DNA from 4 places in the Pseudarthrobacter woesei genome. Region 2 is predicted to be linked to each of the others. Evidence: riboswitches for the same ligand, from Rfam matches in the RefSeq annotation. Region 2 holds a riboswitch; each other region holds the start of a gene.
The links. Region 2 has a riboswitch for thiamine pyrophosphate ahead of thiC (phosphomethylpyrimidine synthase ThiC). Riboswitches for the same ligand answer to the same signal wherever they lie in the genome.

Region 1 (5,676 bases), on a different contig from region 2:
GCGGTGGCGCCGAGGTTCTCCAGCCGCAGGGCCAGTACGGGGTCGTCGTTGGTGTACGCAAAAACCTTGAAGCCGCGGCCTACGAGCTGCTCGGTGGCGTCCACCAGTTCCACGGCGTCCGGCAGCAGGGTGTGCTCGTCGGCGATCACCTCCAGCTTCACCCAGTCCGTTTCCAGGGCTTCGCGTGCCAGCTCGGCGGTCAGCACGGCGTCCCTGGCGGTAAAGCAGCCCGCGGTGTTTGGCAGCACCCGGATGTTCTGGTCCGCGAGCAGCTGGAAGAGCGAGCCGGCCTCGGCGGGCGAGTAGCGGCGCATGGCCACCGTGGTCAGTTCCGTGCCGGACGCCAGGAGCGCGGCCCCGAGGCCGTCCAGGCTCGGCGCCCCGCCGGTGCCCATGATCAGCCGCGATCCCAGCTGCACGCCGTCGACCGTCAACGGATCGTTGATGCCCGGGGATACCACCGGGGCTGCTGCACGTGTGGTTGCTTCCATGTTGCTCATCCTCCCTGCACCGCCGTGACCAGCTCGACGTCATCGCCGTCGGCGAGCGCGGTGCCGTGCCACTGGCTGCGGGGCACCACCTCGGCGTTGCGTGCCACCGCGACACCAAGCTTGCTGCCGTCGGCGGACTGGCCGTTCGGGGCCAGCGTGCGCCCGGTGACCTTGCTGACCAGGGTGCTGACGGAGGCGCCGTCGGGGAGCGTGTGCTCTGTTCCGTTGAGTCTGATGTTCATGCCGTTTCCTTGCTGTGCTCCGGGTGCGGGCGGGTGTCATGGGGGCCGGGGTTTGGGCAGCGGGCAGGGAACCGGTCGGGCCGGAAGCGCGCCCAGCGCGGGTCCGCGGTGCCGTCCAGCAGCTCCCGGCAGATCTCCGCGGCCGCGGGGGTCAGCAGGATGCCGTGCCGGAAGAATCCGGTGGCGATGATCAGGCCTCCGACGTCCCCGTCGCGGCCAGGGGCCCGGTCGCGCACCCGGCCCAGCAGCGGGGCGTTGTCCGGTGTTCCGGGCCGTGCCCGCGAGGTCGCCTCGAGCAGCTCCAGTTCGGCGACGGCGGGGACCAGCTGCTGCGCGTCCCGCAGCAGCTGGTAGACGCCCCCGGCGGAGACGGCGCCGCCTGCGCGGCCTCCGTCGGAGAGAGCGTCCTCACGCTGGGTCGCCCCGATCACCACCGTCCCGTCCTCCCGCGGGACAATGTAGACCGGCACCCCGCGGACAAGGCCGCGCACGGTGGATCCCAGCAGCGGCCGCAGGTGGGCGGGCACCCGGAGCCGGAGGATGTCGCCGTGGACCGGCCGGAGCGGCAGGTTTAGCCCGGACGGCAGTCCGGCCAGCCCGGCGGCGCCCAGCCCGTTGGCCACCACCGTTTCCCCTGCCCGGACCGTCCCGCCGCCGGCCAGGCCGACTCCGCTGACGCGGTCGCCCTCCCAGAGCAGTCCGGCAGCGCGGCGGGGAACAGCGGAGTACCGGGTGCCCGCCGCCAGCAGCGCCGCGATCCGGGCAAGAAGCCGGCGCGGGTCCACCTGATGGTCGGCGGGGATGTCGAAGGCGCAGGAGATCCCCGGGCTGAGCAGGGGTTCGCGTCCGCGCGCCCCGCGGACGGTCAGCGGCTCCACGGTCAGGCCGCACGACTGCTGCACCGCCCGCAGGTCCGCGAGCGCCCGGCGGTCGGCGGCGTCGGCCCCGATGACGAGGGTCGACGTCGTGAGGTAGCCGGTGCCCGTTCCCGGCTCGCCGGGGGGACCGGTCTCCCCGGGGAGACGGGGGCCCCCGGGGCTGCCGTCGAGTCCGGCGGCGAAGCCAGGCCACAGGCGGGAGGATTCGAGCATAAGTTCCAGGAGGTCCTCCTCCCGATAGTGGAGTTCGCTCACGGGGGCGAGCATGCCCGCGGCGGCCCAGCTGGCGCCGCTGCCGGGGGCGTCGTCGATCAGGGCGACGGATCGGCCCGATTGCCTCGCGGCCCAGGCGATGCCGTGGCCCACCACGCCGCCGCCGATCACGGCCACGTCGTAATATTTCCCGGCCGTGGAGTCATGAACAGCGCCGTGAAGCCCGGGAGCAGCCGGGGCGGATGGTGGGACCATCGAGGATTCCTTCCCTACGCCGGTACTAGCCGGATCAGGTCAAGCGGTCGGCTCTGACGCCCTCTCAGCCCCTCCGGCGCCGAACACCGGTGGCGGTCGGTTGCAGCGGGCTCCCGCGGTATGGCCCCAGTTTAGAGGAACTAGTCTTGGGGCATGAGCAAGGATGCCGTCCACACCACCGCCCGCCTCTACCTGTGCACCGACGCCCGCAAGGACCGCGGAGACTTTGCAGCCTTCGTTGATGCCGCCTTTGCCGGCGGCGTCGACATCATCCAGCTTCGCGACAAGTCCATCGAGGCGGCCGAGGAACTCGGGCTGCTTGAGGTGCTGCACGACGCCGCCCAGCGTCACGGCCGCCTCTGGGCGGTCAATGACAGGGCGGACATTGCGTCGCTTTCGGGGGCGCCGGTATTCCACATCGGGCAGAAGGACCTCCCGCTTGAGGCTGCCCGGACCATCCTCGGCACGGGCACCGCGATCGGACTCTCCACCCACAGCCCCGAACAAGTGGACGCCGCGATTGCCGCCTCCCCCGGCCGCAGCGGGCTGGACTATTTCTGCGTGGGGCCCGTGTGGGCCACGCCCACCAAGCCGGGGCGCGCCGCCGTCGGGCTGGATCTGGTGCGGTATGCCGCGGAGGCTGTCCGCCGGGCCGAGTCCACGGTCCGCGACGGGGCCGACGGCACCGTCAACGGCATGGTCCCGTGGTTCGCGATCGGCGGCATCGACCTGGGCAATGTGGAGCAGGTGGTGGCGGCCGGCGCCCGCCGGATCGTCGTGGTCCGGGCGATCACCGAGGCCGATGATCCCGCGGACGCCGCCCGCGCCCTGCTGGCCGCACTCGACGCCGCGGAGGCCTGAGCCGGGTCTGCCGGGGCAGAGCCCTGATCGGGATCAGCCGGTCAACCCCAGCTGCTTCATCCGGCTCGAGTGCCCGGCGGCCAGTTCGGCCGTCAGCCCGCGGACCAGCTCCTTTGACCGTTCCTCGTCGACGCCAGTCAGGCCGCCGAGGAACGCGTGCTCGGAGCCCACCCGCTGCGCCTGGGTCAGGGCCTCCCCCAGCAGCCGCCGCGCCCACAGGGCCAGCCGCGACGCCAGCCGCGGGTCATGTCCAAGGGCCTCCCTGAGACGCTCGCGCAGCACCGCGGTGGCCGCTTCGTCGGACTGGATCCGCTCCACGAGCTCCCGGGTCGAGTCGTCGACGTGGCGCGACACGGCACGGTAGAAATCGGCGGAGACCGTGTCGATCACGTAGGCCTTCATCAGGGATTCGAACCAGTCTGCCGGGCGGGTGCGCTGGTGGAAGTGGTCCACGGACGGCTGGAAGGCCAGCATGGCGGCCTCCGCATCAAAACCCATCTCCTCCAGCCGTGCGCTGACCAGTTCGTAGTGCTGGAACTCGATCACGGCGATCCGGGCAAGCACCGCACGGTCGTGCAGGGTGGGCGAATACCGGGCATCGGAGGACAGCCGCTCGAAGGCCGAAAGCTCGCCGTAGGCCATCACACCGAGCAGATCCATCAGGAAGCTGTTGTAGCGGGCAGGATCGGACGGGGATGTGCTCATGATCCAAGACTAATCGCGGGATTCGGGCTAATCTGATTTTCGTGTCCCATCATCGCCTGACCCCCGGCATCCACCAGCAGGAGAACCAGCTTGCCGCGGCCTTGACCACGCTGCGCACCACGCTGGAACTGCCGGGACCTTTCCCCAAGGACGCGCTCCGGGAAGCCAAGGAGGCCGTGGCCGGGCACGAGCTGCCGGAGTTGGATTTCACGCATATCGAGTTCGTGACCATCGATCCGGAGTCCTCCACCGATCTGGACCAGGCCCTCTTCATCGACCGCTCCGGCGACGGTTACAAGGTGTTCTATGCCATCGCCGATGTCCCCTCCTTTGTGGCGCCCGGCGGGGCGCTCGACGCCGAAACCCGCCGCCGCGGCCAGACCTTCTACACCCCGGACGGCCGGATCCCGCTGCATCCGGAAGTCATCAGCGAAGCAGCCGGTAGCCTGCTCGCCGGTCAGCTGTGTGCCGCCTTCGTATGGGAATTCGAGCTCGATGCCGCCGCCGAGGTCGCTGCCGTGCTGGTGCGCCGGGCGCAGGTCCGCAGCCGGGCAAAGCTCAGCTACAAGGGTGTCCAGGCCGAGCTCGACGCCGGCACCGCGGCTCCCGTGCTGCAGCTACTCAAGGAAGTGGGGATAAAGCGGGTGGAGCTGGAACGGCTCCGCGGCGGCGCCAGCCTGAACATGCCGGAACAGGAAATCGAACAGCTGCCCGACGGCGGCTACCGGATCGTGGCGGTCCCGCCGCTGCCGGTGGAGGACTGGAACGCCCAGATTTCACTCATGACCGGGATGGCCGCCGCGGGGATCATGCTCGAAGGCAAGGTCGGGATCCTGCGCACCATGCCCGCCCCGGATGAGAACTCCCTGGCGCACTTCCACCGCCAGACCCGGGCCCTCGGCAAACCCTGGGACGGGCAGATGAGCTACGGCGAGTACCTGCGCACCCTTGACCCCACGGACCCCCAGCAGCTGGCGATCGTACACTCCGCCGGCATGCTGTTCCGCGGCGCCGGCTATACCCCCTTTGACGGAACAGTGCCGGACGCCGCCGTCCAGGCCGCCATCGGCGCCGCCTATGCCCACTCCACCGCGCCGCTGCGCCGGCTGATCGACCGCTTTGTGCTGGTCATCTGCGAGGCGCTCAGCAACGGCACGGACGTCCCGGCCTGGGCCCGCGAGGCCCTCCCTTCACTTCCCTCGATCATGGCCGCGTCGGACCAGCTGGCCGCGAGGCTGGAACGCCTCTCACTCGACACCGTCGAGGCGGCGCTGCTGATCAACCACATCGGCCAGGAATTCGATGCGGTGGTCATCTCCGGGTCCAAGCCCGCCAAGAACGGAAGGAACGGTAACGGCAACGGGGCCTCCGGAAAAGCAAACGGAAACGGCGGCGGCCCCTCCGGAATCGTCCAGATCGCGGAGCCTGCGGTCACCGCGCGTTGCCCCGGCGAGCTGGAATCCGGCACCCAGGTCCGGGTCCGGATCGTGTCCTCCGATATCATCACCCGGGAAGTCCGGCTGGAGCTCGCGGGCTGACGCTCGGCGGCCATTCCGCGGCGCAATTGCGCCGCGACGGGCCGCGACGGGGCCGAACTGGCACAGCCAGTCAAGGTTCCGGGCCGCGTACAGCTAGACTGGAAGGGTAGATATGGATGCCCGGTCGTTGATTTCCATGATTCTCGAATTCAACAAGCCCGCCCCTACGCGATCTTGAGATACACCCGCTGGTCCCCAGTGCCAGTATTTAGATAGCCCGCGATCGGCTTCCACTGGAATTGCCTGCGCGCCTGAGCGTGCTCCGGAACGGCCTCCCGGCCGGCCCCGTTGAGCAAGCAGCGCAGCCCAAAATGAATAAGGAAACTCCCCTGTGAGTGAATTGCACACGCACCAGCTTCTGACCGACGAATCCGGAACGGAATCGCTTGAGCCGGAAGAGACCATCATCTCGGACGAAAAGCCGCACGAGATTGCCGAGAAGACCTTCGCCGACTACAACGTCCGCGCCGATATCGTGGAGTCCCTTGCCGAC
Region 2 (5,676 bases):
GTAGAAGGCCTCGCTCACGAGGTGGTCCGCACTGCCGGTGAAGGACTGGGGCTCGTACCGGGCGGCGGTGGCGACAGTCGCGGCCAGGGAGGGCTGATCCTCGAACAGCAGGGCCGTGTGGAAGAGGCCGGCCTCGCCGCGGGACGGGACGCTGAGCCCCGGCGCCGGGGCGAGGTGGACCAGCGGCTTCAGCCGGCGTCCGAGGTAGAGTCCGCCATCCTGCTCGGCCACGATGTCCAGGCCGAGGGCGCGCTGGTAGTAGTCCGTCATGACCGTCATGTCGCCGACCTTGAGCATCACGGTGCCCATGGTGAGTTCGGCGGGAAGAAGATCCTGGGTGCTGGCTTCTGCAGTCATGTGATCGCTCCGGTGCTTGTGGCGGCCACCGTCCTTCGATGACCTTTCATAGAGCTAAATTACTTGAAGCTTCAATTTATTCCTAATAAACCGGGGTTTGTTCCCGGCGGACCAGTTCTCCGCCCAGCACGATGTGCTTGAGCTCGTGCAGCGTGGCCAGATTGCTGCGCGGGTCTTCGGCGCAGACCAGGACGTCTGCGCCGGCACCTTCGCTGATGGCGTCCGCACCAAGCCATGCCCGCGCACCCCAGGCGCCGGCGTCGAGAGCGGCACTGGCAGGCAGGCCGGCGTCGTGCAGTGCCTGGATCTCGTCCACGATCCGCCCGTGCCTGATGACGCTGCCGGCGTCCGTTCCGGCATAGATGGTGACGCCGGCCTCGAAGGCCTCAAGGACCCGTTCGGCGCGGCGCTCCCAGAGTGAACGCATATGGGCGGCGTAGCGGGGGAATTTCGCGCCGGCCTGGTCTGCGATGTCCGGGAAGGTGGCGATGTTGATCAGGGTGGGGACGATCGGCACGCCCTGCTCGACGAAGCGGGGCACATGCCGGGGCAGGAGGCCGGTCGCGTGCTCGATGCAGTCGATCCCGGCGTCGAGCATGTCATCAAGGGTGTCCTCGGCGAAGCAGTGCGCCGTCACCCGGGCACCTTCATCGTGGGCGGCCCGGACGGCGTCCTGGAGCACGGCGGCGGGGAAACAGGGGGTGAGGTCGCCGGCGCCGCGGTCGATCCAGTCCCCCACGAGCTTGACCCAGCCATCGCCGGCGCGGGCCTGCTTGCGCACCGCCTCCACGAGGCCGTCCGGTTCCACCTCGACGGCGAAGCCGCGGAGGTAGCGCCCGGTGCGGGCAATGTGCCGGCCCGAGCGGATGATGCGCGGCAGCTCCGGCCGCTGCTGGAGCCAGCGCGTGTCGTGCACTGCCCCGGCGTCGCGCACGAGCAGGGTTCCGGCGTTCCGGTCCGTGATGGCCTGCTGTTCGGCCAGCTCTGCCGGGACATCACCGCCGGGGCCCAGTCCGATGTGGCAGTGGGCATCCACGAGCCCGGGAATGACCCAGCCATTCAGCACAACGTCCGGCGCGGCGGCCGGACGGTCGAAGGTCAGCAGGCCGTCCACGGACCAGAGTCCGCGGCGTTCCTGGTCCGCGGCGGTGAGGATGGGGCCGCTGAACTCGATGATGCTGATCATGGCTTAGAGCCTAATCCCAGGATTGACGGGCGCCGTCACACGCGGAGACGTTCCGGACCCCTGTGGTAGCTTCGTGTACGACCACACGGGTGCCCCTGCAGGGGCTGAGATCGGGCTGACGCAGCCTGCGACCGTTGAACCTGCCCGGGTAATGCCGGCGAAGGAAGTGAGTATTCCGTGAATACGCAATTGACACAGCACAGCCCTGCCCACAACCAGGGGCTCCAGGACCTGCCCGTCCACGTCCGGTCCGCGGCCCCCGCACAATCGCTTGAGTCCCACTCGCTGGCGTTCACCACGGATGACCAACACGGCCTCCGTGTCCCGGTGACCGAAATCGCGCTCGCGGATTCGCCCGGCGGCGCAGCCAACGCCCCGTTCCGGGTGTACCGCACCGCCGGTCCGGGCAGCGATCCGGTCCGGGGGCTGGAGCCGTTCCGCGCCCCGTGGATTGAGGCCAGGGCGGACACCGCACCCTACGCCGGCCGGGAACGGGAGCTGCTCGACGACGGCAAGTCCGCTGTCCGCCGGGGAGCGGCGTCGGCCGAGTGGCGGGGCGGACGGCCGATGCCGCGCCGCGCCGTCGACGGCCGGACGGTGACGCAGATGCGCTACGCCCGGGACGGTTTTATTACCCAGGAGATGCGGTTCGTGGCCCTGCGCGAGAACTGCGACGTGGAGCTGGTCCGCTCCGAAGTGGCGGCGGGGCGCGCCATCATTCCCAACAACGTCAACCACCCCGAATCGGAGCCGATGATCATCGGCAAGGCCTTCCTGGTGAAAATCAACGCCAACATCGGCAACTCGGCCGTGACCAGCTCCATCGCGGAGGAAGTCGACAAACTCCAGTGGGCCACCCAATGGGGCGCGGACACCGTCATGGACCTCTCCACCGGGGACGACATCCACACCACGCGGGAATGGCTCATCCGCAACGCCCCCGTGCCCATCGGCACGGTACCGATCTACCAGGCGCTGGAGAAGGTCAACGGCGAGGCCAATGCCCTGACGTGGGAAATCTTCCGGGACACCGTGATCGAACAATGCGAGCAGGGGGTGGACTACATGACTATCCACGCCGGAGTGCTGCTGCGCTATGTGCCCCTGACGGCCAACCGGGTCACCGGCATCGTGTCCCGCGGCGGCGCGATCATGGCCGGCTGGTGCCTGGCGCACCACGAGGAGAACTTCCTCTACACCCACTTCAATGAGCTGTGCGAAATCTTCGCCCGCTACGACGTCGCCTTCTCCCTCGGTGACGGGCTACGGCCCGGCGCGACGGCGGACGCGAATGACGCCGCCCAGTTCGCCGAGCTGGACACCCTTGCCGAGCTCACGCAGCGGGCCTGGGAGTTCGATGTGCAGGTCATGGTGGAGGGCCCGGGGCATGTACCGTTCCACCTCGTCCGGGAAAACGTGGAGCGGCAGCAGGATCTCTGCAAGGGCGCCCCGTTCTACACACTGGGGCCGCTGGTCACCGACATCGCGCCCGGCTATGACCACATCACCTCGGCGATCGGGGCGACGGAGATTGCCCGCTACGGCACCGCAATGCTTTGCTACGTGACGCCCAAGGAACACCTCGGGCTGCCGAACAAGGACGACGTCAAGACCGGCGTGATCACGTACAAGATTGCCGCCCATGCCGCCGATCTCGCCAAGGGCCACCCTGGTGCCCACGAACGCGACGATGCCCTGTCCAAGGCGCGCTTTGAATTCCGCTGGCGGGACCAGTTCGCGCTGTCCCTGGATCCCGTCACGGCCGAGGCCTTCCACGATGAGACCCTGCCGGCGGAACCGGCCAAGACCGCGCATTTCTGCTCGATGTGCGGGCCGAAGTTCTGTTCGATGCGGATCAGCCAGGACATCCGGGACGAGTACGGCTCCGCGGACTCGCAGGCCGCACTGGCCGAACTCGCGGCCGGAATGCGCGCCAAGAGCACCGAGTTCCTGGCATCCGGCGGCAAGGTCTATCTGCCGGAGCCTTCCGTGGGCGGACCCGCAGCTGTCTAGGAAGCCTGTGAGTGCTGGCTGCGGCTGACCCCGGCAATGAAGGACCGGATGGCGCGGTCGCCGTCAGCAGAGTCCTGGGGCCGGTGCCCTCCCGCAGCGGTGCGGTGCAGGGCGCCGGTCTCGCGCAGGTAACCCGCGATCTCTTCGTATAGCGGCTCCCAGCCGCCGGTCAGGACCAGGGTGGGCACGCCGGGGACAATCTGCAGCGGGGCTTCCCACGGCGGGGCCTGCAGGCGCAGCCGGCGGGTTTCGCGCGGGTCCGCCGGCGCGGCGCCTGCGGTGCCGGGGACTTGTGCGGGATCCGAGACGGCAAAGGCCCGGCGGACGAATTCGCGGTGGAAGTCCTCATCGCTGAGGTGGTGGCGGACCTCGAAGAGCGGCTGCATCAGGGCACGGTGCGCGGCCGTCGCCGGGAGTTCGGCGGTGAGCGAGAGGCAGAACGGTTCCACCAGGGTGAGGGACTGCACAAGTTCGGGGCGTTGGACGGCGGCCATCATCGCCGCGATGGCACCCTGCGAATGGGCCACGACGTGGCCGCCGGCCTCGCCGCGGCCGTCGTTGGCCAGGGCACCCAGCACGATGGCGGCGTCGGCGGCGAAGTCCGTTTCAAGCGGCTCCGCGACGGCGTCAAAACCGTGCCGGCGCAGGAACAGCGCGTCGTAGTTCAAGGCCATCCCGTGCTGTTTCGGCCACGCGGCAGCACCGAAACTGCCAGCCCCGTGGACGAAGACTACGCGCTGCTTGAACATGCTCTAACCCTATGACACCGGCCCGACATTACGGCCGGCGACATAGCGGCGGGAGGCTGTCTACTTGCTGCCGCCGAGGAACTTGTCAAAGCCCTTCGGGAGGTTCAGCTGGGAGGGATCGAAGTCTGCGCCCGGCTGGCCGAAGGCTGCCCCGGTGGGCAGGGCCTTGGGTCCTGCGGCACGCCGCGCATCGGCATCCTTGAGTTCCTGTGCAGCCTTGGCCGGGTTGCCGGAGCGGGCCTTCTTCTTGGGTGCGTTCTTGGCTCCCTTGCGGGCGCCGCCGCCGCCCATGCCTGGCATTCCCGGCATTCCCGGCATGCCGCCGCCGGCCGCCATTTTCTTCATCATCTTCTGGGCCTGAAGAAAGCGCTCCAGCAGGCCGTTGACCTCGGAGACGTGCACGCCGGAACCACGGGCAATACGGGCGCGGCGGGAGCCGTTGATGATTTTCGGGGCAACACGTTCGTGCGGCGTCATGGAGCGGACAATAGCCTCGACGCGGTCGATTTCGCGTTCGTCGAACTGTTCGAGCTGCTGCCGGATGTTCTGCGCACCGGGCATCATCATGAGCATTTTCTTCATGGAGCCCATGTTGCGGATCTGCTGCATCTGGGCCAGGAAGTCGTCCAGGGTGAAGTCTTCCTGGTCGGCGAACTTCTTCGCCATCCGGGCCGCTTCGTCCTTGTCCCAGGACTTCTCTGCCTGCTCGATCAGGGTGAGCACGTCACCGAGGTCGAGGATTCGCGAGGCCATGCGGTCCGGGTGGAAGAGCTCGAAGTCGTCCAGGCCTTCGCCGGTGGACGCAAACATCACGGGTTTGCCGGTCACCGACGCGACGGAGAGCGCGGCGCCGCCGCGGGCGTCGCCGTCGAGCTTGGAGAGCACGATGCCGGTGAAGTTGACGCCTTCATCGAAGGCCAGTGCCGTGTTGACGGCGTCCTGGCCGATCATCGAGTCGATCACGAACAGGACCTCGTTCGGGACGATGGCCTGGCGGATCTGGCGGGCCTGTTCCATCATTTCGGCGTCGACGCCGGTACGGCCGGCGGTGTCAACGATTACGACGTCGTGCAGCGTGCGGCGGGCTTCCTCAACTCCGGCGCGGGCGACGGACACCGGGTCGCCGGCGGGGTGATCCAGCTCGGTGGAGGTGGCGCCCGGGTGCGGGGCGAACACCGGAACTCCGGCGCGCTGGCCAACGATTTGAAGCTGGGTGACCGCGTTGGGGCGCTGCAGGTCGCAGGCGACCAGCATGGGGCTGTGGCCCTGGGCCTTGAGGTACTTTGAGAGCTTTCCGGCGAGGGTGGTCTTACCGGCGCCCTGGAGGCCGGCGAGCATGATGATGGTGGGACCGGTCTTGGCGAGGCGGAT
Region 3 (5,676 bases), on a different contig from region 2:
TGTTCCGCAGCTCCGAGACGCCGCGGGCAGCGAGCATCGCCAGCAGCAGGCAGGCGGCGGGGCGGAGCGCGGGCGGGCAGCCCACCTCGGCCGCGCGCCACTTGGTGGGTCCGTTGACGTAGATCCGGTGGGGATCGAGAAGCTGCACCTGGGCACCGAGCTTGTTCAGTTCGGTCAGGTAGATCGCGCGGTTGTCATAGACCCAGTCGTGGATCATCGTCTGGCCCTTGGCATTCGCGGCGATGACCGCGAAGAACGGCAGGTTGTCGATGTTCAGGCCGGGGAACGGCATCGGGTGGATCTTGTCCTCCGGCGCGCGCAGCTCGGACGGCCTGGTGGTGACGTCGACCAGCCTCGTGCGGCCGTTGCGGGCCAGGTATTCGCCGGACACCTCCAGCCGCTGGCCCATCTGCTCCAGCGTCGCAAGTTCGATTTCCATGAACTCGATGGGGACGCGGCGGATGGTCACTTCCGAGTTCGTCACAATGCCGGCGGTGATGAGGCTCATCGCCTCGATCGGGTCCTCGGACGGGAAGTATTCGATGTCGACGTCGATCGAAGGCCGGCCGGTGATCTTCAGGGTGGTGGTTCCCACACCGTCGATCTCGACGCCGAGCATCTGCAGGTAGAAGCACAGGTCCTGCACCATGTAGTTGGGGCTGGCGTTGCGGATGATCGTGGTGCCGCGGCGGTGGGCGGCGGCCATAATGGCGTTCTCGGTGACGGTGTCGCCGCGTTCGCCCAGCACGAAGGAGCGGTCGAGCCCGTCCGACGGCGGTGCCTGCACCGCATAGAAGCCGGACTTGGCGTCCACGCTGAGGCCGAACTGGCGCAGCGCCTGCATGTGCGGCTGCACGGTGCGGGTGCCGAGGTCGCAACCGCCCGCGTAGGGCAGCCGGTATTCGCTGGATTCGTCCAGCAGGGGACCCAGCAGCATGATCACGCTGCGGGTGCGGCGGGCAGCCTCCACGTCCATGGAGCCGAGGTCCAGGACGGCGGGACGGCGGATCTGCAGATCGCTGGCGTTGAGCCAGGTGCATTCGACGCCGATGCTGGTCAGCACCTCCACGATCCGGTTGACCTCTTCGATCCGGGCCAGCCGGCGCAGCGTCGTGGTGCCGCGGTTGATCAGGCTTGCGCAGAGCAGGGCGACGCCGGCGTTCTTGCTGCTGTTGACGTCAACGGCGCCGGAGAGCCTGCGGCCGCCCTCGACCCGGAGGTGGGCCATGGCCGGGCGGCCCACCTTGACGATGGTGCGGCCGAAGATCGACTCGAGCCGCTGGATCATTTTCAGGCTCAGGTTCTGCTTGCCCTGTTCCATTCTGGCGATGGCGCTCTGGCTGGTTCCCAGCTCGGCGGCGAGCTGTCCCTGGGTCCAGCCCTTCTGGCCGCGGGCATCGCGGAGCAGCACACCTACATGTTCAGCAGTCTGTTGAGTCATCACAAGAAAATATCACGGATGAGTTATTCACCCCGGGGATTGCCGCCGGAATGCCGTTAAGCTCACAGGGATATCCGTACTGTGCGATACTGCCCGCTACTGCCGCGTCAGGAAGACCATATTCCAGGTCCCGGCCCCCAGTGCCGCGGCGGCGGAAGCCACGGCGATACCCAGCCCGCCCAGCAGCACCCACACGTCCAGGATGCTGTAGGTCGATGTCCGCGCCCACGTCCGCTGTGAGCCGCCAAACCCCCGTGCCTCCATGGTGACCGCCAGCCGGGAGGCACGCCGGACCGCCTGGACCAGCAGCCCGAAGCTCTGCCCCAGCGTGGCCCGGAGCCGCTGCACCGGATTTCCGCGGGAGCCCACGCCGCGGGCACGGCGCGCCATGCCGATGGTCTGCCATTCCTCGGCCATGAGCCCCACGAGCCGCATCGCGGCCAGCGTGCCCAGGACGAAGCGGTGCGGAAGTTTCGCGTTCTGCGCGAGGGCATCGGCGAGGTCAGTGGGGTCGGTGCAGCTCATCAGCAGCACTGCCGGCAGGGCGATCGCCAGTCCGCGGAGCATAAAACCCAGCCCCAGCTCGAGGGATCCCTCGCTGATGGACCAGATCCCGGCGTCGAACAGTATGCCCCCGGAATCCGGCGCCAGGATCGTCGTGCTCCACCCGCCCAGGGCCGACGCCAGGACCAGCGGCCAGCCGCGCTGCCAGAGCAGGCCGAGGGTCAGCCCGGCCAGCGGAAAAAGCGCCAGCTCGAAAGTGAGCGCCACCGAGGCGGACACCCAGTCGATGGACAGCGCCAGGACCATCGTGATGAGCACGACGGCGGCGAACTTCGCCAGCGGGTTGGCGCGGGTCAGGAGTGCGTGGTTTCCGCGCAGCGTCTGCTCTTCCCTCATGGCGCGCCCACCTTCCCCGGTTCGCGGTGCCCAGGTCCTTCGCACTCCGGGGCACGGAGGCTGAGCTCGGTGCCGCCCAGGACTTCGGTGAATTCCGCATCGTGCGTCACGGATACGACGGCGGTGCCTGCGTCGAGAAGTTCGGAGAGGAAGGAGGCAAGCTCGGCCCAGGTGTTGGCGTCCTGGCCGAAGGTCGGCTCGTCCAGGACGAGCACCCGCGGGTGCGCGGCGAGCACAGTGGCCACGGAGAGGCGCCGTTTTTCGCCGCCGGAGAGGGTGTAGGGGTTGGCGTCCACGAGCTTGGTCAGCCGCAGTCGTTCCAGCAGTTCGTCCACCCGATCTTCGCCGTGGCCCAGGTGCCGGGGCCCGAACATCAGCTCGTCAAGCACACGGCCGGTGACGAACTGGTGCTCAGGCTCCTGGAATACGGTGCCGATCCTGGCGATCAGCTGTTGCGCCTTCCACGTGTACGGATCGATCCCGGCGCCTGCGCTCAGTTCCGGTGTGGCGGACACCTTGCCGGACACCGGCGCGAGCAGGCCCGCCAGGGTCAGGGCGAACGTGGACTTCCCCGAGCCGTTGGGGCCCGTGATGGTCAGCGCTTCTCCGGCGCGGATCCGGGCGGTGATGCCGGATTGCACGGGTTCCGGCGCGACGGTGCGGAACCCGCCGCGGAGACCGGCCCGGCGGGGACGTTCGCGGGAGACAGCGAGGTCCCCGGCGGCGAGCAGCAAATTCCCCGCGGATCCGGCCCCGGAGGTGCCGCTGCCGGAACCTTCCGTGGTGCGTGCCCGGGTCTGCGGCACATAGTCCGGCACCCAGACGCCCGCAGCTGTGAGCATGTCCCGTGCCTGTGCCAGGACCCGGTCCGGCGGACCGTCGATCAGCACGGCGGCGTCGGTGGCCGATCCTGGCTGCAGCACCACAATCCGGTCCACGAGGCCCTTCCAGACCGAGACCCGGTGCTCCACCACCACCAGGGTTGCGCCGGTCTTGTCCAGGCAGCGACCCACGGCGTCGCGGACTTCCAGGACGCCGGCGGGGTCCAGGTTCGCGGTGGGTTCGTCCAGCAGGATCAGCCCGGGGCGCATCGCCAGGATGCCGGCGAGCGCCAGTCGCTGCTTCTGGCCGCCGGAGAGAGACGACGTCGGATGGTCGAGCGGCAGCCGGCCCAGCCCGACGTCGTCGAGTGCTTCCGCTACCCGGGACCAGATCTCCGCCGGGGGCACGGACAGGTTCTCCGCACCGAACGCGACGTCGTCGCCGAGGCGCGAGAGCACCACCTGGGTCTCGGGATCCTGCTGCATCAGCCCGGCCCGGCCGCGCTGTGCCCGCGGCGGGGCACCGTCGATCAGGAGGCTGCCGGTCTCGTCCGAGTCCCCGGTGTCCGCCGGGGCGTCACCGGCGGAACCATCGCCCAGCACCCCCGCCAGGGCATGGAGCAGCGTGGATTTGCCGGCGCCGGAGGGCCCCAGCAGCAGCACGCGTTCGCCCGGCCGGATGTCCAGGTCCAGGCCGCTGACGGCAGGTTTGGCCCTCCCTGCGTGCCGCCAGCCCCAGCCGCGCGCGGTGATCGCGGCCGGGCGGCCGGCCGTCTCAGATGTCATCAGTCGTGTGCGGCTATGGCTATCAGGAGAAGACGGGTTCCGATGCGGCCTTGCGGGACGCGAAGGAGCTCAGCACCCCGGTCCTGGCCAGCCCGCGGGTGGCGAGCCAGGACAGTCCGCCGGCGATCAGGGCGCCGGAGATGGCGGTGAAAATGATGTAGGCGAGCTTGTCGCCGCCGGCGTACGCAATATTCCAGCCCCAGGGCATAAACGAATCGTTCAGTCCGCAGAACAGGCCCGCGCCGGCACCGGCCAGCAGGGCCACCGGCAGGTTGAACTTCTTGTAAACGAACGCGGCGAACACCAGTTCCGCGCCGAGGCCCTGCAGAAGGCCGGAGATGAGCACCGTGGTGCCGTACTGCGAGCCCATAATGAGCTCGCCGGTGGCGGCCACGGCTTCGCAGAACAGGGCGGCGCCCGGCTTGCGGATGATGAGCATGCCCAGCACCGCCGGGATCATCCAGCCACCAGCGTAGAGCCCGGTCAGCGGCGGGTAGAACGCGTTGACGGGGGCGGAGATGAGGTTGGCGCCCTGGGACCAGGCCCAGAAAATTACGCCCCCGGCCACCGCGATCAACGCGGCCACCACAATATCCACCACACGCCAGTTGTGACCGGGCCGGGTGGGTACCTTCCGTGCAGAACCATGCTTTGCGGATGTATCAGTCATGTCGTCCTCCTGAGGAACAGGAGGGGAGAGTGTCCCGGCGGGTCACGGCTTCCGCCGCCCCTCCGGGCACTCTGAGAACTCGACTCCCTTGCGCCGGTACTAACCGGATCAGGTTCGAGGGTCTGCGGCTGTCCGCACTCTCAGCGCCCACCTGCGGTTCCGCTGGATTTCTCCAGTGATGCCCGACGGCGGCGCTCCCCTGTCGTATTAAAGATCGCCCTTGTGGGCGTTGCCTAGTTTACACCCGCTGCGCCGCGAATTCCGTGGCCCGCCGTCACAATCCTGCGGCCCGCGCTGCCGCAGGTTCCACCCGGCCGGACACCCCGGTTCGCAGAGCCGGCAGGGCTGGCCAAAGACGGCCAAGTATCGGAGGCTGGATCACATGACCAACCCACCAGAGTCTTCCCCCGGCTACGACCCGGACTCCGCGGAACCCCAGCCGCACGGATCCCTCGCGGCACTCATCGGCCGCATCCTGGCCGAAATCGACGAGCTGCAATTCCAGTCGTTCAGCAAAGACGATGCCCTGGACCTCGGGCTCCTCCTGGTCGAACTCGGCAGGCAACGCTCGCACCCCATCGCCATCGACATCACCAAAGGTGAGCAGGTGCTCTTCCACGCGGCGCTGGAGGGTGCCACCCCGGACAACGAACGCTGGATCAGGGCCAAGCAGCGCACGGCCGTCCGCTACGAAGTCCCGTCCCTGCTCGTGGGTCTTCGGGCGCGGGCTGCCGGCGGGAGGATCGAGGACAACGCCTGGTTCGACCAGCAGGTGTTCGCGGCGCACGGCGGCGCCTTTCCCATCTATGTGCGGGGAACCGGGGCCATAGCCACTGTCACGGTTTCGGGCTTGCCGCAGAAAGCCGATCATGAGCTGGTGGTGGAAGCACTGTCGGAAATCCTCGGCCAGACGGGACCGCCAGCCTGGGGTCCCGGCACCGGGCCGGGAACGCTAGGCTAGGGGAAGCCCTGTTTCCTCCCGCAAGGAGTTGCGAAGAATGAACATTTTCATCAAACTGCTCGGCACCGGCATCAGCCTGCTGGCCGGCTTCGTCGGC
Region 4 (5,676 bases), on a different contig from region 2:
GCAAGCTGCCCGACGTCGAACGCAACCGCCTCAAGCGGATCCTCAAGGACCGGCTGCCGGAAGACGCCGGCGTCATTGTCCGCACCGCGGCCGAGGGTGCATCCGAGGAAGAGCTCACCCACGACATTAACCGCCTCCGCGCGCAGTGGGAAGGCATCGAGGGCCAGTCGACGTCGAGCAAGCTCCTTGCCCCGGAACTGCTCTACGGCGAACCTGACCTGACCATCAAGGTGGTCCGCGACGTCTTCAACGAGGACTTCTCCAAGCTGATCGTCTCTGGCGAGGAGGCCTGGGACACCATCGAGGCCTACGTCACCTATGTGGCGCCGGACCTCGTGGGCCGGCTGGAAAAATGGACCAAGGACACGGACATCTTCGCGGCCTGGCGCATCGATGAGCAGATCCACAAGGCACTGGACCGCAAGGTCTTCCTGCCCTCCGGCGGTTCCCTCGTGATCGACCGCACCGAAGCCATGACCGTGGTGGACGTCAACACCGGCAAGTTCACCGGCAGCGGCGGCAACCTCGAGGAAACCGTCACCAAGAACAACCTGGAAGCGGCCGAGGAAGTCGTCCGGCAGCTCCGGCTCCGCGACATCGGCGGCATCATCGTGATCGACTTCATCGACATGGTGCTCGAATCCAACCGTGACCTTGTGCTGCGCCGCATGGTGGAGTGCCTGGGCCGGGACCGGACCAAACACCAGGTGGCGGAGGTGACCTCGCTGGGCCTCGTGCAGATGACGCGCAAGCGGATGGGCACCGGGCTGCTGGAAGTCTTCGGCGAACAGTGCGAAACCTGCGCCGGCCGCGGGATCGTCACCCACGACGAGCCGGTGGAACACCGCCGGGCCAACACCGTCGCCGCCGAACACTACGTCCCGCGGGCCGAGAGCCAGCCCGCGGCACGGACCGAGCGCAAGGGCCGCCGCCGCGGCCGGGGCGGCCAGGGCGCGGACGACCAGTCCGCCCCGGCAGCAGTCCACGCCGAGCCCACCGAGGCCGAGCGCCACGCCAAGGCCGAGACGACCCGCGCCGCGCTGGCGAATATTGCTGCTGCGGCGCACGCCGCCCACCTGCACGACGGGGAGGCCGACGCCGGAACCCGCCAGGCCGACGCCGAGACGCGCCGGGCCGCGGTCGAGGCCGTGGCGCAGTTCGCCGCCACGGAGGAAGCAGCCGGACGGCCCGCTGCCGTACTGACCTTCGGCGGCGAGCAGGTCGCCTTGCCGTTCGTTGAGCACGCTGACGACACCCCGGCACCGGCCCTGACCCTGGACCTGCTGACCGAAGCGTTCGCCCAGCTCGGCGAACCCGGGGACAGCAAACCGGCCACAGGCCGGACGGACGCAGACCGGACCGAAGCCGCCAAGACACCGGCCGCCAAGACGCCGGCCGCCCGGACAGCTACGGCGGCTCCCGCCCGCGCGGGCGGCACCGGACCCGGACGTGCCCAGGGACCCGGTTCCCAGACCGAGGCTGAGGCCGAGGCCGGCACGTCCCGCGCCCGCCGCGGACGCCGCAACCGGAGCGCCAGCCGCGCCCAGGGTGCAGCCAACGCGACGTCTGTTGAACACCGGGAGGCAACGGAGCACCGCGGGGCGGCCACGCAGGCCGCGGCAGGTGCGGTGCACGAGGCCAAGGCCCCGGCCGCCGCACCGGCAGCAGCGAAGCCGGCCGCGAACGAGCCGATCATCCTCGGCGTCGGCGTACCGGCGTCGGAGCTGTAACAGCCCAGTAGCCCGGTAGCTCAGCACGTCAGCAGTTCAGCAGGACCGCGGGTGCGGTCCGGACCCGGTGTAGCAATACGCCAGGTCCGGACCGCACCCGCGACTTCGTTAAGCGATACGGCTAGGCTGTAGCACTGACACGGGGTGCCGCGCATCGAGCCGGCTGAGATCCAGACCCGTTGAACCTGTCCGGTTAGCACCGGCGAAGGGATGTCTCGTGGCTTCATCCTCCGTTGCAGTGTCCACTTTTGCGGCCTCACTTCTTCCGCACGCCCCGCGGACCGCCGGGCCCAGGATCCCGCGCGTGCTTGCCATCGCTGGCTCGGACCCCTCCGGCGGGGCAGGCATCCAGGCCGATCTCAAGAGCATTGCCGCGCACGGCGGCTACGGCATGGCGGCGATCACGGCCCTAACCGCCCAGAACACCAGGGGCGTCAGCGCCGTCCACGTCCCGCCGGCGGCCTTCCTGACCGCCCAGCTGGAGGCGGTCAGCACGGATATCAGTATCGACGCCGTCAAGATCGGCATGCTGGGGGACACCGACGTGATCGACGCCGTCCGTGGCTGGCTCGACAAGACACGGCCCGGCGTCGTGGTCCTTGACCCGGTGATGGTGGCTACGAGCGGCGACCGGCTGCTGCAGGAGTCGGCCGAGGCTGCCCTGCACGCGCTGCTTCCCTATGCTGACCTGATTACGCCCAACCTTGCGGAGCTGGCGATCCTGCTGAAGGAACCCGTCGCCGCGGACTGGAACGGGGCCCTGGCCCAGGGTAAGCGGCTCGCCGCACTGGCCGGCACCACGGTCCTCGTGAAGGGCGGCCACCTCGACAGTGGTGCCGGCGCGGGGGGCGGTTACGCCGACGTCGGCTGCCCCGATGCGCTCGTCAACACCGGCGGACTGCTCCGCCAGGACGTTGTGGTGGTGCCTGGGCAGCGAGTGCCCACCCGCAACAGCCACGGAACCGGCTGCTCGCTGTCCTCGGCGATCGCCACTGTGCAGGCCCGCGTGGGGGACTGGGAGGCGGCGCTCCGCGAGGTCAAGCCGTGGCTGGCCGGTGCGCTGCGCGATTCGGAGCGCCTCGGCGTCGGAACGGGAAACGGCCCGGTCCACCATTTCCACCATGTGCAGCACCTGACCGAGCACCATGCCGGCCCGCGGCAACACGTCCCGGCAGAGGGCGAATTCGCCGTCGCGCTGCGAGACAGTGCTGCCGCGGACCTTGAGGCGATCTACGGGCTGGAGTTCATCAAGGCGCTGGCCGACGGTACGCTGCCGGAGAAGGACTTCGCTTACTACCTCGCGCAGGACGCCCAGTACCTCAACGGCTATTCGCGCGTGCTGGCCCGGGCGGCGGCCATGGCGCCCACCGAAGCCGAACAGCTCTTCTGGGCGCGCTCCGCGCAGAACTGCCTCGAAGTCGAGTCCGGGCTGCACCGGAACTGGCTCAGCACCCGCACGGCAGACCTGCGGCCGGGGCCGGTCACCAAGTCCTATGTGGACCATCTGCTGGCCGCCTCGGTCTCCGGCAGTTACGGGGTACTGGTGGCCGCCGTCCTGCCGTGCTTCTGGCTCTACGCCGAGGTGGGGGAATCCCTGCACGGAGAGTTCCTCGCCGCCGGGGCACCGGAAGCGCATCCCTATGCCGTATGGCTGAGTACCTACGCGGATGAGGAGTTCGCCGCAGCGACCCGGCAGGCGATCGCCTATACGGATGCGGCGGCCCGGCTGGCCTCGGGGCGTGAACGGGAGGCCATGGCGCTGGCCTTCCGGCAGTCGGCCGGCTATGAAGTAGAGTTCTTCGACGCGCCGAGGCTGCACGCCTGACGCGGACGGCCCGACGCAGCCTGTACGATAGTCGGGCACGGTTCCGGAAGTCGCAGCGGCACCACTCGGTCAATACCAAGTGGCGCCTATCACGAACTACCCGCCGGAACCAGCCTCATTTGCGACCGAAGGCGAATTTAGCGTAGTCTAGATCTTCGGTGCTTACGCCAACACTTGGGTTATGACCTTGAGGACAATCCGTTCAGTATTGTCCACGGGATAGCTCATGGGTTCCCCCGGGGAATCCACCGGCGTAGAGGCACAGCGTGAGCCGGACCAAATATCTTGGACCCAGGTTCCGCACGCAAATCTAGTAATAAACGTCGAGAGAAGTGAGTTCCCCAGTGGTGTACGCGATTGTCCGCGCAGGCGGCCGGCAAGAGAAGGTTTCCGTTGGAGACTTCGTTACCCTGAACCGCGTCCCCGGTGGAGCCGGCAGCACCTTTGAGCTGCCCGCACTGCTCCTGGTCGACGGTGACAAGGTTACGTCCGCTGCCGCGGACCTGGCCAAGGTAACGGTTACGGCTGAGATCCTCGAAGACCTTCGTGGTCCGAAGATCGTCATCCAGAAGTTCAAGAACAAGACCGGCTACAAGAAGCGCCAGGGTCACCGTCAGGAATTGACCAAGGTCAAGATCACCGGTATCAAGTAACTAACCGTTACTGTTCAGGTTTTCAGCAGATTCCCCAGAATTTTTAAGGCAGGCATTTTCAAATGGCACATAAAAAAGGCGCGAGTTCCACTCGCAACGGTCGTGACTCCAACGCCCAGTACCTCGGCGTCAAGCGCTTCGGCGGCCAGGTGGTTTCCGCAGGCGAGATCATCGTCCGCCAGCGTGGCACCCACTTCCACCCGGGCGCCGGCGTAGGCCGCGGCGGGGACGACACCCTGTTCGCGCTGGCCCCCGGCGCAGTCGAGTTCGGCACCCGCCGTGGTCGCCGCGTCGTGAACATCGTGGCTGCTGCAGCGGCAGAGTAACAACAAGCTGTAAATCGGTGGGGCGGGCCATTAGGTCCGCTCCACCGGTGTTTTAACCGCATTACAATCATCTTGGGCCACTTCGGGGGCCTAAGGAACAGCACTGAGGAGATCCACGTGGCGAGCTTTGTAGACCGGGTAGTACTGCACGTATCCGGCGGTACCGGCGGCCATGGTTGTGTCTCCGTCCACCGCGAGAAGTTCAAGCCCCTCGGCGGTCCGGACGGCGGCAACGGCGGCAACGGCGGCGACGTCATCCTGCGTGTCGATCCCCAGACCACCACCCTGCTGGACTACCACCACGCACCCCACCGGCACGCCACCAACGGCGGCCCCGGCATGGGCGACTGGCGCGGCGGCAAACACGGCGAAACCCTGATCCTTCCGGTCCCCGTCGGCACTGTGGTCAAGACCAAGTCCGGCGAACTCCTCGCCGACCTTGTGAGCGAAGGCGCCGAGTACATTGCGGCCGCCGGCGGCATCGGCGGCCTCGGCAACGCCTCGCTCTCCTCCCAGAAGCGCCGCGCGCCCGGCTTCGCCCTGCTCGGCATCGAAGGCGAGTCCAGCGACGTCGTCCTGGAACTGAAGTCCATCGCGGATATCGCACTGGTCGGCTTCCCGTCCGCCGGCAAGTCCAGCCTCATCGCCGCCATGTCCGCGGCGCGGCCCAAGATCGCCGACTACCCTTTCACCACCCTGATCCCCAACCTCGGCGTTGTCCAGGCCGGCGAGGTACGCTTCACGATCGCCGATGTGCCGGGCCTGATCGAAGGCGCCAGCGAAGGCAAGGGACTTGGCCACTATTTCCTGCGCCATGTCGAGCGCTGCGCCGCCCTGGTGCACGTGCTGGACTGCGGCACGCTCGAGTCCGACCGCGACCCGCTCTCCGACCTGGCTATCATCGAAGCCGAGCTCGAGAAGTACACGGTGGATATGAGCTACAGCGGAGCCGACGGCGAGGTGGTGCCGCTGAACCACCGCCCCCGCCTCGTCGCCCTGAACAAGGTGGACCTGCCGGACGGCAAGGACATGGCCGAGTTCGTCCGCCCGGAACTCGAATCCCGCGGCTACAAGGTCTTCGAGATCTCGGCCACGAGCCACGAAGGCCTGCGCCAGCTCGGCTTCGCCATGGGTGAAATCGT

Region 1: another riboswitch for thiamine pyrophosphate. It lies ahead of thiO (glycine oxidase ThiO); the one in region 2 lies ahead of thiC (phosphomethylpyrimidine synthase ThiC).
Region 3: another riboswitch for thiamine pyrophosphate. It lies ahead of ACZYZE_RS11050 (ECF transporter S component); the one in region 2 lies ahead of thiC (phosphomethylpyrimidine synthase ThiC).
Region 4: another riboswitch for thiamine pyrophosphate. It lies ahead of ACZYZE_RS16105 (bifunctional hydroxymethylpyrimidine kinase/phosphomethylpyrimidine kinase); the one in region 2 lies ahead of thiC (phosphomethylpyrimidine synthase ThiC).

The regions. Positions count from the first base shown of each region.
Region 1 covers NZ_JBVAYU010000020.1:9,847-15,522, forward strand. The annotation lists gene ACZYZE_RS18080 (thiazole synthase) at 1-491, opposite strand, end outside; gene thiS (sulfur carrier protein ThiS) at 497-733, opposite strand; gene thiO (glycine oxidase ThiO) at 730-2,079, opposite strand; TPP riboswitch at 2,073-2,206, opposite strand; gene thiE (thiamine phosphate synthase) at 2,233-2,940, shown strand; gene ACZYZE_RS18100 (ferritin-like fold-containing protein) at 2,974-3,645, opposite strand; gene ACZYZE_RS18105 (RNB domain-containing ribonuclease) at 3,687-5,183, shown strand; gene ACZYZE_RS18110 (DEAD/DEAH box helicase) at 5,515-5,676, shown strand, end outside.
Region 2 covers NZ_JBVAYU010000003.1:385,797-391,472, reverse strand. The annotation lists gene ACZYZE_RS07190 (VOC family protein) at 1-357, opposite strand, end outside; gene ACZYZE_RS07185 (amidohydrolase family protein) at 440-1,543, opposite strand; TPP riboswitch at 1,619-1,726, shown strand; gene thiC (phosphomethylpyrimidine synthase ThiC) at 1,721-3,556, shown strand; gene ACZYZE_RS07175 (alpha/beta fold hydrolase) at 3,553-4,305, opposite strand; gene ffh (signal recognition particle protein) at 4,366-5,676, opposite strand, start outside.
Region 3 covers NZ_JBVAYU010000006.1:200,823-206,498, forward strand. The annotation lists gene ACZYZE_RS11035 (UDP-N-acetylglucosamine 1-carboxyvinyltransferase) at 1-1,441, opposite strand, end outside; gene ACZYZE_RS11040 (energy-coupling factor transporter transmembrane component T family protein) at 1,538-2,341, opposite strand; gene ACZYZE_RS11045 (ABC transporter ATP-binding protein) at 2,338-3,948, opposite strand; gene ACZYZE_RS11050 (ECF transporter S component) at 3,971-4,618, opposite strand; TPP riboswitch at 4,686-4,829, opposite strand; gene ACZYZE_RS11055 (heme-degrading domain-containing protein) at 5,001-5,579, shown strand; gene ACZYZE_RS11060 (DUF4235 domain-containing protein) at 5,617-5,676, shown strand, end outside.
Region 4 covers NZ_JBVAYU010000013.1:49,450-55,125, forward strand. The annotation lists gene ACZYZE_RS16100 (Rne/Rng family ribonuclease) at 1-1,730, shown strand, start outside; TPP riboswitch at 1,861-1,958, shown strand; gene ACZYZE_RS16105 (bifunctional hydroxymethylpyrimidine kinase/phosphomethylpyrimidine kinase) at 1,969-3,555, shown strand; gene rplU (50S ribosomal protein L21) at 3,900-4,208, shown strand; gene rpmA (50S ribosomal protein L27) at 4,271-4,534, shown strand; gene obgE (GTPase ObgE) at 4,652-5,676, shown strand, end outside.